Linked DNA regions of Desulfobacula toluolica Tol2. The protein of the gene in region 1 interacts with the protein of each later gene in a pairwise test. Links are inferred from orthologs where the notes say so. Each region holds a gene or a part of one and is shown on either strand. Other genes may lie near its edges.

What was found.
Region 2: the proteins of dnaA (region 1) and nadE interact in binary tests that used the Escherichia coli proteins (3 or more experiments, as listed by UniProt). The link is inferred for Desulfobacula toluolica Tol2 from one-to-one orthologs.

Annotation. Positions count from the first base shown.
Region 1 is NC_018645.1:2,660,511-2,663,706, reverse strand. Bases 230-3,092 are described here. They hold dnaA (chromosomal replication initiator protein DnaA), read left to right. Parts: upstream 230-896; coding sequence 897-2,288; downstream 2,289-3,092. Other genes in these bases: TOL2_RS12295 (FAD-binding oxidoreductase), read left to right, coding at 2,289-3,092. Also shown: 4-hydroxythreonine-4-phosphate dehydrogenase PdxA, read right to left, coding at 1-183; more of TOL2_RS12295, read left to right, coding at 3,093-3,196. UniProt on the Escherichia coli protein: Plays an essential in the initiation and regulation of chromosomal replication. Binds in an ATP-dependent fashion to the origin of replication (oriC) to initiate formation of the DNA replication initiation complex once per cell cycle.
Region 2 is NC_018645.1:4,475,141-4,478,304, forward strand. The notes cover bases 145-2,975. They hold nadE (NAD(+) synthase), read right to left. Parts: upstream 2,035-2,975; coding sequence 1,255-2,034; downstream 145-1,254. Other genes in these bases: TOL2_RS20295 (AMP-binding protein), read right to left, coding at 145-519; TOL2_RS20300 (cupin domain-containing protein), read right to left, coding at 537-1,106; TOL2_RS20310 (TrmH family RNA methyltransferase), read right to left, coding at 2,199-2,771; TOL2_RS25040 (hypothetical protein), read left to right, coding at 2,886-2,975. In the rest of the region: more of TOL2_RS20295, read right to left, coding at 1-144; more of TOL2_RS25040, read left to right, coding at 2,976-3,056; bioD (dethiobiotin synthase), read right to left, coding at 3,043-3,164. UniProt on the Escherichia coli protein: Catalyzes the ATP-dependent amidation of deamido-NAD to form NAD. Uses ammonia as a nitrogen source.

The DNA.
Region 1 (3,196 bases):
ATTGTTGCTGATATTTAAAAGACTTAAGGCCTTTTTTATAATATGGGAGTCACCAAGAATAAGCGGTTTGCACACAGCATAAAGAGTTGAATCGTTTAAGGCTTTTACAAGTATCTCTGGACCTATTCCCACAGGGTCTCCCATGGTTATGCCGATAATGTGCCGGGCGTTTGAATGTTTCATAATAAATAGCCATACCTTTAAAATATTTATGTTTTATATGAAAGTCCTTAAAAAATCCAAACAGCAACTTTCAATCTTTGTTGTGGGCAAACCAGGATGAAATACCAGGTCTGCTTGTGACAGTTATATGAAAGAACTTCTAACCTGTTGGAATCAAATATCTTTCATGCTTTATTGTGGCAGCATAATCTGCCATGGCCGTTATTTAAGGAAAATTTTTGTAAAACAAAGTGCAATATACTATTGGAAAATAAAAGTGTAAATATAAATTGTGTTCAAAACTATGTTCAAAACTATGTTCAAAATTGTGAAACCCTTATTAAATTAAGAATTGAAAAAAAAAAGAAATTTTAATTTAATTTGGAGGAAATAATAGAAAACAAGAGTAAATAAGAGGAAAATTTTTTTTCAAATAATTAAAACTTTGCCTTGACACATAGAGATCTCTTGGAAATATAGCAGGTTGTCGAACCAATTGTAATGTTAGGGGAAAATCTTGTTTCACGAAAAAAAATCAAATAAAATAAGATAGTTGAAAAATGATGCCAAATTAAAATCTAATATTTATTTAATGCTGTTGATTCGATTTGACCAATACTCGATATTTCAATAAAAAAACCCTCATACTTTTTCGAACATCAATTTTATTCATCATTAATTATTAAATTTACCGTATAAATTCGGTATTTCAATTTGGAAGAAAGGGCTTTTTTTTGAAAAATATAGAATCATGCTGGACAGAAGTAAAAGGCCGTATTAAAAAAACATTACCTGATCATAGTTATAGGATGTGGATAGACCCGGTTGAACTTCTGGATTTTGATCAGGATCATCTTGAATTGTCCAGCCCTAACGACTATTTTATCAAACGGTTAAAAGACAATTATCTTTTAACTTTTAAAGAAGAATTTTCAAAATTAGGGGTGGATGATATACGTATTGATTTTAAGGTGTCTTCCAAAAAAGAAACAGGTTCAGGGAAAAATAATAAAACTTCAGACACTGTTTCAGCCATTCCTCTGGTGGCTAACCGGTCAAAACAATTGGAGCTTCCAGGACTACAGTTAAAATTTAACAATGGACGGATGTTTAAAAAAGGATTTACATTTGATGATTTTGTTGTAGGGGATAATTCAAATTTTGCCTATTCCGCATCTTTGTCCCTTGCCCAGGGAAACATCAACGGATCAAGCATTCTTTATCTTTTATCAAAAACAGGTCTTGGAAAAAGTCATTTGTCCCAGGCTGTCGGATATCATATTATTAAGAACAGCCAGTCAAAAAGAGTCTATTATGTAACAGCGGAAGATTTTACCAATGAGATGATTTTTTCTTTGAAAAATAAGACTATAGAACAGTTTAAAGAGAAATTCAGAAGAAAATGTGATGTGTTGATTTTAGAAGATGTTCATTTTTTATCAGGCAAGGATGCAACACAAAGTGAACTTGCCGTTACATTGGATTATCTTCTTGAAGCGGATAAAAAAATTATATTTTCAGGGTGTGAGCTTCCAGATGAGATCCCAAAACTCAATGATCAGCTAAGATCCAGATTAACTCTTGGGCTTGTTACGGAAATTGGAAAACCTGATTATTCAACACGAGTCAGAATATTAAAAAAGAAATCAAAAAGTTTCGGGTGTAAAATTCCCAATCATGTGACCGAGTATATTGCCCAGGAATTAAGTGACGATGTCCGGCAGTTGGAAAGCGGTCTGTTTGGTGTGGCGGCAAAAGGTCAGCTGATGGGATATAATATTGATATTGAGCTTGCAAAAAGCGTGTTGGCCAATATTACCAATGTAAAGAAAAGAATTTCGATTGAATCCATTAAAAAGCTGGTTTGCAAAGAATTTTCGCTTTCAGAAGAAGATATCGTATCGCCTTCCAGGAAAAAAAGAATTGTAAAACCACGGCAAATGGCAATTTTTCTTTCCAAAAAATATACAGACCAACCAATAAAAAAAATCGGCACAAGTTTTAACCGGTATCATGCGACTGCCATATATTCCATCAATGCAGTTGAAAAAGAGTTAAAGCAAAAAGGGGTTCTGTTTGAGCAAATGAACTATCTTTCCAAGAAAATCGAAGCAGGAAAACTCTAAATGGGACTTTCCGGTACTCTTTACAGACAGCTTCAAAAGATATCAGGAAAACAAAATTGCACCAGAGAAAAAGAAGACCTGTTGTGTTACGCATATGATTCCACAGGGACATGTTTTCTGCCTGATGCTGTTATCTTTCCAGGGTCTGAGAAAGAAGTTTCCCGGATTTTAAAATTTGCATCAAAAGAAAGATTGATTGTGGTTCCCCGTGGCACGGGTTCCGGGATGACCGGAGGGGCAGTGCCGGTTAAAGGCGGACTGGTGCTGGTAACAACCCGTATGAATAAGATTTTTGATGTTGATGAAAACAATCTTATCGTGAGGGTTCAACCAGGTGTGATTGTCGCGGATATCCACAAAATCGCAGAGCAAAAAGGTCTGTTTTATCCTCCTGATCCGTCAAGTTCATCCGTGTGTACAATTGGAGGGAATATCGGTGAATGTGCAGGTGGGCCAAAGGCCGTAAAATACGGAGTGACACGGGATTATGTCCTGGGGTTGAGGGCGGTATTGCCTTCCGGTGAGGTGATTCAAACCGGCGTATCCACTGCAAAAGGGGTGGCCGGATACGATCTGACCCGATTGATTGTAGGATCTGAAGGAACATTGGCTGTGGTCACTGAAATTACCTTAAAGCTGTTGCCCAAGCCGGATGCCGTTAAAACAATGGCTGTGTTTTTTGACAGCATGCAAATGGCTGCGAAAACCGTATCCAATATTATGAGAGAAGCCGTAGTCCCAAGATGTGTTGAATATCTGGATGAAGCCTGTCTGCATCTTGTACAAGAGTCCCTCAGTTTTGAGTTGCCCAGAGGGATTAAAGCTCTGTTGATCATAGAACTGGATGGAGATATGGCGGATGTTGAAAAAGATGCCAAAAAGATTAAAGAATTATGTTTATCCTATGG
Region 2 (3,164 bases), 1.8 Mb from region 1 along the record:
GGCCTTGATTTCAGGAATGGAATACATGCCCCGGTGCTTTTCCTGACCTAAAAATGCCACCCTTTTGAGATGGGGAAATTTTTTGCTGGAAAGACTGCCCCTCTGCTGAGTTTTAAGCTCGGGAACCAGCTCATAAATGGTGTTTACATAATCAGTGTCCTGGAACCCGTCAATCAAAAATAAGTTTTCGGTTTCAGACTGTATTAAAAGGTACTCCAGTTCCGCAGTCTTATAATTGGTGTTAACGGTCAGCAGAACAGCACCTATTTTGGCTGTTGCAAATTGCAAAGCAACCCAGAACGGAATATTGGTGGCCCATACAGCCACTTTTTCACCCTTTTGAATCCCCAACGCCATCAGCCCCCTGGCCACTTCATCCACTAAAGAATTAAATTGCCGATAGGTCAAGCGAAAGTCCCGATCCACATAAACAACAGCATCATTGTCGGGAAACCGGGCAGCGGTCTGATCAAGGATTTGCCCCAGGGTAAGTTCTCTTAACGGGCTTTCATTTTTCATGGCTTTATCCCCTCCTGCTATTCAGGTATATAGATGACCGCATGGATCTGTGCTTTTTCATCCCCCACACAGCTCACATAGTGAGGAACCACGGAATTATAATACACGCTGTCCCCTTCATTGAGAACATAGGTCTCTTTTCCGTAAATGACTTCAATGCTTCCTTTGAGTACGGCAATCCACTCTTCACCTTCATGGGAGGAGAGGTTCTTCTGGCTTGCTGATTCAGGAAGGATTTCAACAAAAAAAGGTTCCATGTGGCGATCGGTTTTTCCCATGCCCAGGGAAAAAAAGTTCAGGGTTGCGGCCTTGTTTTTCTCTGCCAGCACACTGAACTGAGCGTCTCTTTGGGCGTTACGAACAATATACGGGTCAGTTGTTTCCTGGTCATCCAGAAATGTACCCAGCCGGACACCGAGCGTTCTTGCGATTTTCATCAAAGGCCCTAACGGGGGATAAATATTTTCTGCAAGCATGGTCTCAATAAAATCTTTTTCAAGACCTGTCTCTTTTGCAAGATTGTCAACGTCGATCTGCCTTTTTTCCATGAAATATTTAATACGTTGGCTGATTTTTCCAGTATTCATCGTTCCTCCATGCATTTTTTTTTAAAAATGTTTTATAATATATAGTCAGGGCGTTGTCAAAAAAAATGCCTTTTTAAGGAAACATCTGCAGACCTTATACAAACCCCATACAAACAAAAAACTCAATTTTTTAATTTGTCTGTTAAATTCAATTTTTAAATTCATCCGGAATAAGGCAAACCGGTATGGGCTCCATTTTATGTTTATTGGCAGCATGAAATTTCTGGTAGATGGACACCACTTTTTTCTGTTGCTCGGTCAATGCTTTTTTTTGGGGGGACTCCAGGTATTGCATGGCCCATTCCAGTTCCGCATAGGTGGCACCGATCTGGCTTTCATCGGTTCGCTCGTCTTCCCATAGCCCGTCCGTGGGGGGCGCTTTCAGGATATCGTCAATGATGCCCATGGCTTTTCCCAGTTCATAAACTTCGGATTTCATCAGGTCGGCAATAGGTGAAAGATCCACTCCGCCATCTCCATATTTGGTATAAAATCCCACGCCAAAATCCTCAACCTTATTGCCGGTGCCGACCACCAGCATTTTGTGGTTTGATGCAAAAGCATACAAGGTGAGCATGCGAAGTCTTGACCGGGTGTTTGCCATGGTCAGGCCGTCCTGTATATGATGGGGAAAGCTTTGTTTCATCTGCTCAAAAACAGGGGTCAGGTCAAGATCGGTTCCTTTGACCATATTAAATTTTTTTTCCAGCCATGCAATATGATTTTCAGACCTGGACACCTGATCTTTTGCCTGGTGAATAGGCATGTTAACGGCAAGAACCGGTTTGCCGGTTTTCGCGCACAGGGTTGATGTTACGGCTGAATCTATTCCTCCTGAGACACCAATGGCAAACCCTGTTAAACCTGATTTTTCAAGGTAATTATCCAGCCACTGAACAATGTGATCAATTACTTTTTGAGTTTTCATAACCAGCCTTTCATAACCAGTTTTTTCATCCTTTTTCATTTTATATGAAAGTCTTAAAAAATTCATACATAGACTTTCAATCTTTGTTGTGAGCAAACCAAGGTGAAATAACAGTTTTGCCCGTGGCAGTTATATGCAATGCATTTTAAACATATTTCACGAATTTAAGAACCCGGACTCTTGTTGTCAATCACCCCATGCTGCCGGACATATTCATACAAAATAATTGAGGCTGCCACACTCACATTCAGGCTTTGGGATTTTCCAAACTGTGGAATGGTAAGGGGCCTGACCTCGGGAAACAGGTCAGGTTCAAAGCTGATGCCATATTCTTCGTGGCCGAATATAAAGGCACTTTTAAGGGGCATCCGGGTGTGTGTTATGGACTGTCCTTTGCCGGGTTCCAGGATAAACGGGATATAGCCGTTGTTAACCAGGCTGGTATAACAGGAAAAAAAATTCTTGTGAAATACGGCCGGAACCCATTTAAAAGCACCCATACCCGGTGCAGGATCAAAAAAATCAATGCCGACCAAATGAATTTCACGGGCACCAAAGGCATCAGCACTTCTGAAAATTTTTCCGATATTATAGGTCGGTTTTAAATGGTCCAGCACAATGACACATTCATGAATACCGGACTTGGCCAGATAGTTCTTGTTTCTCTGCCGTCTGAAGCGCCTTTTGGCCATATCTCTTTCAGACTTCATCATCTGCCGGACTTTATGAGGCCCCATACACCTTCTCCAACCGTTCATATTATTATTTTGCCCAACTTTCAGACTGATGGCAAAACAGGGTAAGACCCCACCAGAATTTTGCCAAAGTCCAAATTCAGGATCTGATATACAATGACAGGGCATAAATTGCAACGATTGGCAAATCCGCCAAACCTGTTTTTGTGCGGGTGTGAAGCAAAATATACCCTGTTATGGGTAAAAAAAGTTATGGGTAAAAAAAATGGAACTGTTGTGGAAAACCAGTTAAATCATGATCTGCCGGCAAGAATCAAACAGGGTTAAAAAAGTTTGAAAAATCCAGTTCATCAGGCCTGGAAAGATCCATTTCCCCCATTTCAACAATATGCCCCCCATATCCGCATTGAATCATGAATCTATGCATTTGAGTTA